One region of the Micromonospora xinjiangensis genome, then DNA from elsewhere that is predicted to be linked to it. Evidence: riboswitches for the same ligand, from Rfam matches in the RefSeq annotation. Region 1 holds a riboswitch; the other holds the start of a gene.
The links. A riboswitch is a leader RNA that binds a small molecule or an ion and turns the genes downstream of it on or off. The one in region 1 is predicted to bind cyclic di-AMP.
Positions count from the first base shown of each region.

Region 2: it holds a riboswitch for cyclic di-AMP, as region 1 does, so the genes downstream of both, SM573_RS21030 (coiled-coil domain-containing protein) here and SM573_RS15285 (coiled-coil domain-containing protein) in region 1, are expected to answer to the same signal.

Region 1 covers NZ_JAXCFO010000003.1:724,577-730,224, forward strand. Annotated here, with positions in the region: gene SM573_RS15275 (helix-turn-helix transcriptional regulator) at 19-396, opposite strand; gene SM573_RS15280 (carbonic anhydrase) at 635-1,315, shown strand; gene SM573_RS15285 (coiled-coil domain-containing protein) at 1,450-2,466, opposite strand; cyclic di-AMP (ydaO/yuaA leader) riboswitch at 2,471-2,601, opposite strand; gene SM573_RS15290 (YibE/F family protein) at 2,768-4,129, opposite strand; gene SM573_RS15295 (heavy metal translocating P-type ATPase) at 4,488-5,648, shown strand, end outside.
Region 2 covers NZ_JAXCFO010000005.1:469,785-475,432, forward strand. Annotated here, with positions in the region: gene SM573_RS21020 (HelD family protein) at 1-1,824, shown strand, start outside; gene SM573_RS21025 (cation diffusion facilitator family transporter) at 1,928-2,842, shown strand; cyclic di-AMP (ydaO/yuaA leader) riboswitch at 2,996-3,127, shown strand; gene SM573_RS21030 (coiled-coil domain-containing protein) at 3,141-4,205, shown strand; gene SM573_RS21035 (hypothetical protein) at 4,339-4,857, shown strand; gene SM573_RS21040 (SRPBCC family protein) at 4,887-5,357, opposite strand; gene SM573_RS21045 (PfkB family carbohydrate kinase) at 5,539-5,648, shown strand, end outside.

The DNA.
Region 1 (5,648 bases):
GGTGGCGGCCGGGGCCGGTCAGCGCGGTCGAGGGTCGGGGTCGGAAGCGTCCGCGTCGGGCGGGTGCCTCTCGGAGCTGGGCGGCGCCTCGCTGAAGAGGGCCAGCAGGGCGCCGACCTCCAGGTACGCCTCGGCCGGGTGGCGGAACCGGCCTGCCGGGTTCAGCGTGTACTCGTTGCGCCGGCCGACCCGGGTGCGGCTGAGGTAGCCGCCGGCCTCCAGGTCGGCGACGATCGCGAGGGCGGCCCGCTCGGTGACACCCACCTCGTCGGCGACGTCACGCAGCCGGGCTGTGGGGTTACGGGCGATGGCGAGCAGCACATGGCCGTGATTGGTGAGGAAAGTCCAGTTCCGAGGGCTTCCGTGACCGCTCTCGATCGTCGCCATGGCCGCCATCGTAGGGCCCGGTGCCGCTGGCCGGCCCCGGGCCGCTCGCACGGCTCACCGCCCGGCCAGGGCCGCTCGGGCTCATCTCGAAGGCTCCGCCGTGGCGTGCTGCCCGCCTGTCATCCGCCCGTCAACACCTGAAATGCAAATCACGAATACCTTGACGGGTCTTCGCTCGGGTGTGACCGTTGACCAGGGCCTGCGACGGGGCTGGCCAGGGCCGATCACGTGGGAATAGAGGTGCGGGATGAGCGGACCCGGATCGCCCGGGCACCCGGGCACGCGGACTGGGTTCGACCAGTCGACGCCGCCGGTCCTCCGCCCGGAGCAGGCGCTCGCCGAGCTTGTCGCGGGCAACCGTCGGTTCGTCTCCGGAGTACCGGACCACCCCAACCAGGACGCCGGCCGCCGTGCCGCCGTCGCCGTCGGGCAGCACCCGTTCGCGGTGATCGTCGGCTGCTCCGACTCACGGCTCGCCGCTGAGATCATCTTCGACCGTGGCCTCGGTGACCTCTTCGTGGTCCGCACCGCCGGGCACACCACCGGGCCGGAGGTCCTGGGCAGCGTCGAGTACGCGGTCACCGTGCTCGGAGCCCCGTTGGTGGTCGTGCTCGGGCACGACTCGTGCGGTGCGGTCCAGGCGGCCCGGGACTCCGTCGCGACGGGCACGCCGCCCCCCGGCCATCTCGGCGCGGTCGTGGACGCCGTCGTGCCCAGCCTCCGCCGTGCCACGGCCGAGGGCGTGGACGACATCAACGGGATCGTCGACATCCACATCGCGGAGACGGTCGAGTCGCTGCTGGGCAGGTCCGCCGCGCTGGCCGCCGAGGTTGCGGCCGGGCGGTGCGCGGTGGTCGGCATGTCGTACCGGCTCGCGGCCGGCGAGGTCCGCCAGGTCGCCGGCACGCTGCCCGCGGCGACCGTCTGAGCCCCGGCGAGCCGGCGAGGCGCGAGCCGAGGCCGCGCCCCGGCCGACGGGCCGAGGTTTCACCCCATCCGTGATGCGCGAGAGGACCGCCCCGCGTGAAAGTGGGACGGTCCTCTCGTCGTCATGGGTCGTCGCTACAGGAGCGACATGTGCACGTGGTCTGTGTGGTTGGACGGACCGCTGTAGGACTTCCAGCCGGTCGCCGGGAACCAGATCTGCCGGTTCCAGATCACGTAGTAGATGCCGAGCCGGTCCGCGTTGCGGATGAGGAACGCGGCGAGGTTGTTGCCGTACATCCGGGTGTCGTCGTTGTGCCACGGCGAGAAGCCGCTCTTCTGCAACGACCAGTCACAGGCCCGGCCCTTCGGGTGCTCCCAGGGGCCACCGGGGCGGTAACAGCCGACGAAGCGGTTGAAGCCGGCTCGCTTGACCTCCTTGTACGCGTGCAGGGTGCGCGGCGTGATGCAGCCCGAGGTGGTGGGGTCGTTCTCGCTGCACGACTCCGACTTCCAGTCCCCGTCGGCGGTGCGGCCGGGGCCGATCTTCGCCACCGGGGAGGTGGCCGACACCAGGCCGCCCGTGAAGCCCTTCCCGCCGACGAGCGCGAGGGCCTTCTCCGCGTCCCGCTTCTGCTTGGCCATGATGGCGGCCTGCTTCTGTTGCTCCCGGACCTCGGCGTCGATCGCCAGCTTGGCCAGCTCGGCGCGGCTCTTGACCTCGTTGATGCGGGCCAGCTTCTGCGAGTTGACCATGTTGAGCTCGTCGAGGCCGGTCGCGCGCTCCACGAAGGAGTCGGGGGTGTTGCTCGACAGGAGCATGGCGACCGCGCCGATCCGGCCGGTCCGGTACGACTGTGCCGCGATCTCGCTGACCTGGGGTGCCAGCGCGTCCAGCTCGGCCTGGGCCTTCTGGACCTCCAGGTTCAGCTCCTGCTGGCGCTGCTTCGACTTGTTCAACCGGGCCTTCGCGGCGGTGTAGTTGCGGTTGGTCGTCTCGATGACGTCGGTGAGCAGTGGCGGGTCGTCGTCCTCGTGACCGGACGGGGTGCTCGGCTTGGGCGCGGCGGACGCCGGCAGGGGCCCGGCGAACATGGCCAGCGCGGCGAACACGGCCACCACAGGTGTCAACCAGCGGCGTAGGGGTGCCGTCACAGTGTTCCCTTCCGTCGACCGCCGACCGGGTTAGCTGACGGGTTCGGGGCGGAAGTGGCCCCTACCGCTGCCGCGGATTCACCCCACGTACCTGGGTTCCCGGTTCGCCGCGTGGCGATTGGGCGGTGGCACCGCAGGCGCCGCTGCGCGCCTTCGGCGGTGACCGGCAGCGAGGTTACCCGAGAGGCATCGTGGGGATCTACGCCCGGATGCCGACTAAAAGCGTCATTTCGCCATAGCGCTGGGTAACGAGTGACGCAGTCCTCAGGCCATCGGGACCGCCTGCTCACGTTGAGGAGTGTCACCATGCGCTGTCCGTGCTCCTGTCCGGGTCGGGCCAGTCCCGGCGGCTGGCGGGAGGCGGGGTGGAGGCGGGGCCGGGGCGGGCGGCGCCGAGCGCCTCCAACACCTCGGCCCGGTCCGGCGCGGGCCGGGCGGCCGGGGCGGTGGGGCCGGGTTCGTCGCTCGACGGCGCGGTGGTGCCACGACCGGCCGTGGTGACGAGCGCGGCGAGGCCGGTCGTCAGCGGAACGGCGGCGATCAACCCGAGCGTGGCGACCGCGCTGCGGACGATCTCCTGGGCGAGGAACTCGCTCGTGAGGATCTGACTCACCGGCCGCGAGTCGGCGGTGAGCAGGAGCAGCAACGGCAGCGAGGCGCCGGCGTACGCCAGCACGATGGTGTTGACGGTGGAGGCGATGTGTGCCCGGCCGACCCGGGTGGCCGCGCGGTAGAGCTGGAGTCGGGACAGCCCCGGGTTCGCGTGGGCCAGCTCGGTCACCGTGGCCGCCTGGGTGACGGTGACGTCGTCGAGGACGCCGAGCGACCCGATGATGATCCCGGCCAGCAGCAGACCGTGCAGGTCCACGTCGGCCTGGAACATCGACAGGGTGGTGGCCTCCTCGCTGCCGAAGCCGGTGAGGTGGGTGGCGGCGGTCGCCACGGTGCCCAGCACGCCCGTGAGCACCAGGCTGCCCAGCGTGCCGAGCACCGCCACCGAGGTCTGTGCGGTGACGCCGTGCGTCAGGTACAGGACGACGAACATGATCAGTGCGGCGCCGACCACGGCGACGAGCAGCGGTGACCGGCCCGCGCTGATGCCCGGCAGCACGAAGGTGAGGAGGATGGCGAAGCTCGCGGCGAGACCGGCGAGCGCCGCCAGGCCGCGCCACCGGCCGAACGCGACGATCGCGGCGGCGAAGACCACCGCGAGCCAGACCAACGGTTTGCCGCGCTGGTGCTCGGCGATGTTCCAGGTCACCGACGAGGGGTCGGCGGGGTCGGACAGCTCGACCACGATCACCTCGTCGTCGGGCTCGACGGTGGGCGCGCCGGGGCCGTCCGGGATCGGTGCCTGCACTTCCTGGCCCGAGGCCGGGCCGCTCTCCACGCGGACGGTCACCGAGCCGCACCGCTGTGGTTGCCCACCCGGCGTCCCCTCCGGTGTCTCCGGGGCGGGCGGGCAGGGTTCGCTCACCACGCGGGTGACCGTGCCGTGGTACCGGGGCGGGTCGGCGCCGCCGTCGGGCGCCGCCGCGTCGCGTGGCCAGAGCAGCAGGGCGGCGACCACCGTGGCGAGGACGAGGGGGACCACCGTCGCGACGAGGATCCGTCGCACCCGGGGTGGGGCGGACGGAGCGGGACGGGTGTGGTCAGCGCCCATGACGAATCTCCCAACGATTCCGGGGCGGGGTACGTGCCGGCGGAGTGATCGGTTCAGCGATCCGGGATCCCCCCGGCGGTGCCCGCACCAGGTGGCCGCAGGGTGGCGGCGTGACCACGTACGGCGAGGTGCCCGAGCGGACGGGCGGGGCCGCCGGCGGCGGGCGGAGCCGGCGCCCGGCGGGCTCGATGACGCGGTGTCCGGAAACCCATCGTCGGAATGCTAACCAGGGAGGTGCTGGGTGCGCCTCGCGCGGCGCGCGGCACGCCCCCGCCACCACCGGCCAGGGCGCGGCCCGGACGGCGACGCGCGCGGCGGAAGGCGCGCGCGAGCGCCGGAGAACCGGCATCGTGGGGGCATGCCCGGCCACCCGACCTCGTCGCACCCGCATCCAGAGCCCGACGCGCCCCCACCCACCGACCCGTCCGCCGGCCACGGCCAGCACAGCGGGGGCGCCGGTCACGACGAGCACGCCGGGGGGCGTGCCGGCCACGGCGGGCACGACAAGCACGCCGGCCACGACCCGGAGATGTTCCGGCGGCGGTTCTGGCTGTGCCTGGCGCTCACCGTGCCGGTGGTCGTCACCAGCCACATGGTCATGGACTGGTTCGGCTACCGGCTGGAGGCGCCCGGCCTCTCCTGGGTCGGGCCGGTGCTCGGGTCGGTGGTCTTCTGGTGGGGCGGCTGGCCGTTTCTGGTCGGCGCCGTACGCGAGGTGCGGGACCGGGCGCCCGGCATGATGCTGCTGGTGGCGATGGCGATCAGCGTCGCCTACCTCGCCTCGCTCGCCACCAGCGCGGGCGCCTTCGACCTGGACTTCTGGTGGGAGCTGGCCGCCCTGGTCACCATCATGCTGCTCGGCCACTGGCAGGAGATGCGGGCGATCGGGCAGGCACGGGGCGCGCTCGCGGCGCTCGCCGCGCTCCTGCCCGACGAGGCCGAGCGGGTGACGGAAGACGGGCAGGTCGAGCCGGTCCCGATCGGGGACCTGCGGGTCGGTGACGTGGTGCTCGTCCGGCCGGGCGGTCGGGTGCCGGCGGACGGCGAGGTCGTGGCCGGCGGGGCCGAGCTGGACGAGTCGATGATCACCGGGGAGTCCCGCCCGGTGCCCCGGGCCGTCGGGGAACGGGTGGTGGCCGGGACGGTCGCCACCGACTCGGCGCTGCGGGTGCGGGTCGAGGCCGTCGGCGAGCAGACCGCGCTCGCCGGCATCCAGCGCATGGTCGCCGAGGCGCAACAGTCCAGTGGACGCGCGCAGGTCCTGGCCGACCGGTTCGCGGCCGCCCTGTTCTACGTCGCGACCGCCACCGCCGTGCTCACCGTGGTGGTCTGGACGTCGCTCGGCCGGCTCGACGAGGCGGTGGTCCGCGCCGTCACGGTGCTCGTCATCGCCTGCCCGCACGCGCTCGGTCTGGCGATCCCCCTGGTGATCGCGCTGTCCACGGCGCTCGCGGCGAAGGCCGGGATCCTGGTCAAGGACCGCCTGGCGCTGGAGCGGATGCGGTCGGTCGACGCGGTG
Region 2 (5,648 bases), on a different contig from region 1:
AACGCGGCCAGCCTGGTGGTCGACTGGCGGGCGCCGGCGGCCGCCGCCTTCTACCAGGCCACGCCGGCCCAGCCGCTGGGCGTGGTCCGCCGCCGGACGATCCAGTCGAGCGGTGAGCGGGTCGTCCGCATCGAGGACGACCTGCTCGACCCGGGCGCCGCGCCGCCGGAGATGGCCGTGGTGGGCGACGGCGCCCTGCTCGCGACGCTCTCGCGGGCCACCGGCCGGGGCATGCGCGACATCGTGGCCACCATCCAGCGGGAGCAGGACGAGGCGATCCGCTCCCCCGGCTCGGGGGTGACGATCGTGTCGGGCGGCCCGGGCACCGGCAAGACGGCGGTGGCGCTGCACCGGGCGGCGTACCTGCTCTACTCCGACCGTAGCCGGTACGCCGGCGGCGGGATCCTGGTGGTCGGCCCCTCCTCGGTCTTCGTGGAGTACATCGCCTCGGTGCTGCCCTCCCTCGGCGAGGAGACCGCCACCCTGCACTCGCTCGGGACGCTCTTCCCGGGGATGACCGCCACCCGCACCGACCCGCCCGAGGTGGCCGCGGTGAAGGGGTCGCTGCGGATGCGCCGGGTGCTGGAGCGGGCGGTCCGCGACGCGGTGCCGGACGGCCCGGACGAGCTGCGCCTGCTCTACCGGGGTGAGCTGTTGCGGCTGGACCGCCGCGAGCTGGACGCGATCCGGGACCGGGCCCTGCCCCGGGGCGCACGGCGTAACGAGGTGCGCCGCGCGGGTTTCGACGGCGTGTTCGCGGCGCTGTGGGCGCAGGCACGCCGGTTGGGCGTCGGCCGGCTGCCGGAGCAGCGCGTCTTCGAGGACGAGATCGCCGACCGGCCGGAGTTCCGGGAGTTCCTCAAGGCCTGGTGGCCCCGGCTGCACCCGCGCCACGTGCTCGGCTGGCTGGCGCGTCCGGAGCGGTTGCGGCGGTACGCGGGCGGCGTCCTCTCCGGAGCCGAGATCCGGCTGCTGTCGGAGGCGTACCGGACGCTGGACGCCGACGGGCTGACGATCGCCGACATCGCGCTGCTCGACGAGCTGGACGCGCTGCTCGGCAAGCCGGTGCAGCCGGCCCGGCCGAAGCGGGACCCGTTCCAGCTCGCGGGCGGGGTCCGGGAGCTGAGCACGTACGCCGACCGGCGGCGGGCGGCGCGGGAGGCGGCCCGGGAGCGCCCGGCGGACTACCGGGAGTACGCGCACGTGGTGGTGGACGAGGCGCAGGACGTGTCGCCCATGCAGTGGCGGATGATCGGCCGGCGGGGCCGGCTGGCCTCCTGGACGGTGGTGGGCGACCCGGCGCAGACCGCGTGGACCGGTGACCCGGGGGAGCTGGCGCGGGCCCGGGACCAGGCGCTGGGCCGCCGCCGGCGGCACCACTTCACCCTCACCACCAACTACCGCAACTCCTCGGAGATCTTCGCGGTGGCGGCGGCCGAGATCCGGCGGGTCGATCCCGACCTCGCGCTGCCCACCGCGGTCCGCTCCACGGGTGTCGACCCGGTCGAGCTGGTCGTGCCGGCGACCGAGTTGGAGACCACCACCGTGGCGGCGGTGACCCGGGTGCTCGGCGAGGTGGAGGGGACGGTCGGGGTCATCACCCCGGTGCCCCGCCGTGACGAGGTGGCCGCCTGGCTCGGCGCGCTCGGCGCCCCCCGTCTCCAGGTGGTGACCAGCCTGGAGGCGAAGGGCATGGAGTACGACGGCGTGGTGCTGATCGCCCCGAGCGAGATCCGGTCGGATCCGGGCTCGGGTGTCCGGACCCTCTACGTGGCGCTCTCCCGGGCCACCCAGCGGCTCACGACGATCGATCCGACGGGCTGAGGGCTCCCGCCCCGGTCGGCGGACCGCCCGACCCCTCACTTGCATACATAGCGATGTGAGCATATGTTGGACCGGTCGGAACGGTCGCGCGGAGGGTGGTCTCGTGGGCGCAGGTCATGACCATGAGCGGTCGGTGGCGAACGCCGCGCAGCACCACCGTGGCCGGCTCTGGGCGGCCTTCGCGCTGCTGGCCGCCCTCATGCTGGTCGAGGCGGTGGCCGCCTTCCGCACCGGCTCGCTCGCGCTGCTCTCCGACGCCGGGCACATGTTCACCGACGTGCTGGGCATCGGCATGGCCCTCGCGGCGATCACCGCCGGGCGCCGGGCCACCGGGAACCCGCAGCGCACCTTCGGCCTCTACCGCCTCGAGGTGCTCGCCGCGCTCGCCAACGCGGTGCTGCTCTCGGGGGTCGCGGTCTACGTCGTGGTCGAGGCGGTCGGCCGCTTCGGCGACCCGCCCGAGGTGCTGGCCGGCCCCATGCTGGCCGTGGCCGTCCTCGGCCTGCTCGCCAACGTGGTCGCCTTCGCACTGCTGCGCCCGGGCGCGCAGGAGAGCATCAACCTGCGCGGCGCCTACCTCGAGGTGCTGGGCGACCTGCTCGGCTCGCTGGGCGTCATCGGCGCGGCGGCCCTCATCACGGTCACCGACTGGTGGTGGGCGGACCCGCTGGTCGCGGTGGCGATCGGCGTGTTCATCCTTCCCCGCACCTGGCGGCTCGGGCGGGCCGCGGTCCGGATCCTCGTCCAGGCCGCACCGGAGCACCTCCAGGTGAGCGCGGTGCGCGACCGGCTGGCCGCCGTACCCGGCGTCGCCAACGTGCACGACCTGCACGTCTGGACCCTCACCTCGGGCATGGAGGTGGCCTCCGCGCACCTCACGATGGCACCCGGAGCCGAGATCGCTACCGTGCTCGCCGCCGCCCGCAGGGCCCTGCACGAGGACTTCCACATCGAGCACGCCACGTTGCAGATCGAGCCCGGTGCGGCCGCTGGGGCCTGCGGGGCGGTGGAGTGGTAATGAGGACAACCTTAATTCTTGGCGTGTATCGTCCCCCTATGACCGATTTACCGGTAGTTGTGGCGGCACGCGGAGTCACATCTGCTGCACCAGCCCCACCGGCCCCGGTAGGCTCGGTCCCGGCCTCCGCCAGGCGGCGCCCACCGGCGCCGGCGGGGACCGTCGCCTAATCGCCCGCACGGGCGAGCCGGGGAACCACGTTCGTGGGGTGCATCCGCGTCAGCGGTAGGGATCTTCCGTCCCGAACCCGTCAGCTAACCCGGTCGGCGGCTGACGGAAGGACATGTGCATGCCACCAGTGGCACCCGTACGACGACGCGCCGCCCGCACGGCGGCCCTGATCGCCGCGACGCTCGCCCTCTGCGTCGCGCTCACCCCCGGCACCGCCATCGCGGCCACTCCCCCGGCCGCTCTGGCCGCCGCCGCACCCGCGCAGGACGACGAGGGCGGCACGCCCGCCCTCCGGGCCCAGCTCGACGCGGCCAGCCGGGGTTACCTCGACGCGAAGGCGGCCCTGGAGCGGTCGACGAAGCGCCAGCAACAGCTGACCGCCGAGCTGAAGACGATCGAGGGAGAGCTGGCCCAGCGCAGCGGCAAGGTCGGCGAGATCGCCGGCGTCGCCTACCGCACCGGCCGGCTCGCCGCCGTGTCGGCGCTGCTCAACAGCAACTCACCGGACGGCTTCCTGGATCGCGCGGCCGCGCTCGACGCGGTCGCCGCCAACGAGGACCGGGCACTGCGTGAGCTGATGGAGACGCGGGACGAGATGACCCGCACCCGGGCCGCGGTGGACGGCGAGATCCGCGAGCAGCGCAAGCAGGTCGCGGTCATGACCAAGCGCAAGGAGCAGGCCGAGCGGGCCCTCGAGGTCGCCACCAGCAACTCGACCCGCGCCGCCAGCGGCGGCTCCAACCGCGGCACCTCCACCGCGAACGCCGCCCCGGCACCCCGCAACTCCGACGGGTCCTGGCCCAAGGAGTCGTGCAGCGTCAACGACCCGACCCCGGCCAACGGCTGCATCACGCCCCGCATGCTGCACGCGCTCAACCAGGCCAAGGCGGCCGGCTTCACCCGCTACGTCTCGTGCTACCGCAGCGGCGGCTCGGGAGAGCACCCGAAGGGGCGGGCGTGCGACTTCGCCGCGCAGAAGAACGGCTTCGGCGGTGACGCCACCGGCGGCGACAAGACGTACGGCAACAACCTGGCCGCGTACTTCATCCGGAACGCCGACCGGCTCGCCGTGCTCTACGTGATCTGGTATCGGCAGATCTGGCTGCCCAGCAGCGGATGGAAGTCGTACAGCGGGGCGGGCGGCGACCCGTCCAGCGACCACACCAACCACGTGCACCTGTCGGTGTACTGATCGCGCCGGTGGGTGGTCGCCAGGTGGCGGCCACCCACCGGGCACCGCGCCGGGTCGCTACGTCCCGAAGCGTAGGCCGGGTGTCGTCGGTGGTCGGACGATCCGGGCGGCCGACGCGGGCAGCATCACCCACATGAGCCGGACACCGCCCACCGCCCGCAAGGCCCTGCTCACCCTGCACCTGGTCACCTCGCTGGGGTGGCTCGGCACCGACCTCGTGCTGCTCACCCTCGGCGTCGCCGTCCTGCGCGGGGCCGACCCGGCCGTGGTCTACCCGGTCGCCGCCCTCGTCGGCACGACACTCTTCGCGCCGCTCAGCGTGATGGTCTGGGTGATCGGCGTCGCCAGCAGCCTGCTCACCCCGTGGGGGCTCCTGCGCCACCGCTGGGTGCTGGTCAAGCTGCTGATCACCACGGTGATGGTCGTGCTCGTGCTGGCGCTGCTCACACCGAACCTGCGTGCCGCCGGGGACCTCGGTGCCGCCCTGCCGCCCCGCGACCGCGCCGACCTGATCATCGCCCCGGCCGTGTCCACCACTCTCATGATCATCGCTACGGTGCTGTCGACGTACAAGCCGTGGGGCCGGACGCGGCGGGCGGTCCCGCCCACCACGCGCCGACCGGCCACGGCGGCCGGGCGACCGAGGGGCTGACCGGGCGCCGCGACCGCACGCACCGGTGGTCAGGTCACGGCCGGCGGCCCGCCCGGTTCGCCGTCCAGCACCCCACCGAGCCGGTTCGCCAGCGCCAGGTGCGCGGCCCGGGCCTGCCGGAAGGCGTACGCGAAGAGCGGCGCCGGCGCGGCGAGCGTGATCTCGACGTCGATCCGGACCAGCCCGCCGGGCTCGGCGCGCAGGCGGGTGTGGTTGCGTACCGTCGTGGCGGGCCACTGCCGGGCCACCGTCACGATCTGGTCGGTCGTGTCGACGAGGACATCGGCCTGGTACGTCACCGGAAACCGCACCGGCCCCGCGGTCAACCGATCCGTGACGGTGTAACTGGCCCGCGCTCCCGGACGGGCCGGCACCCGGCGGACCCGCACGATCAGCGGATGCAGCTCGCCCTGCCGGCTCAGGTCGCCGAGCAGGGCGGCCGCGTCGGTGAGCGCGCAGCGCGCCTGGACGGTGTAGCTGAAGGAATCCCGCCTGAGCACGCCGTCTCCCCGCCGCCGTCGGTCGCCCGATCCTGGCCCACCGGGCCCCGCCCGGCAACACCCCGGGTGGCAACCGGGTCGACATCGCACGTTCGGGTGACCTTCGCATAACGGTCAAGCGGTGGGGAATCACACAGCCCTGACCGCCAACGGAGGTGCACACGATGGACGGACACGGCGCATGAGCGGACACGTGATGGTCTTCGCCCCCACGCCCCTGCTGACCGTGACCGTCGACCAACCGGCCGGGCAGCCCGAGATCCACCTGCACCCGGGCGGGCAGGGCGTCTG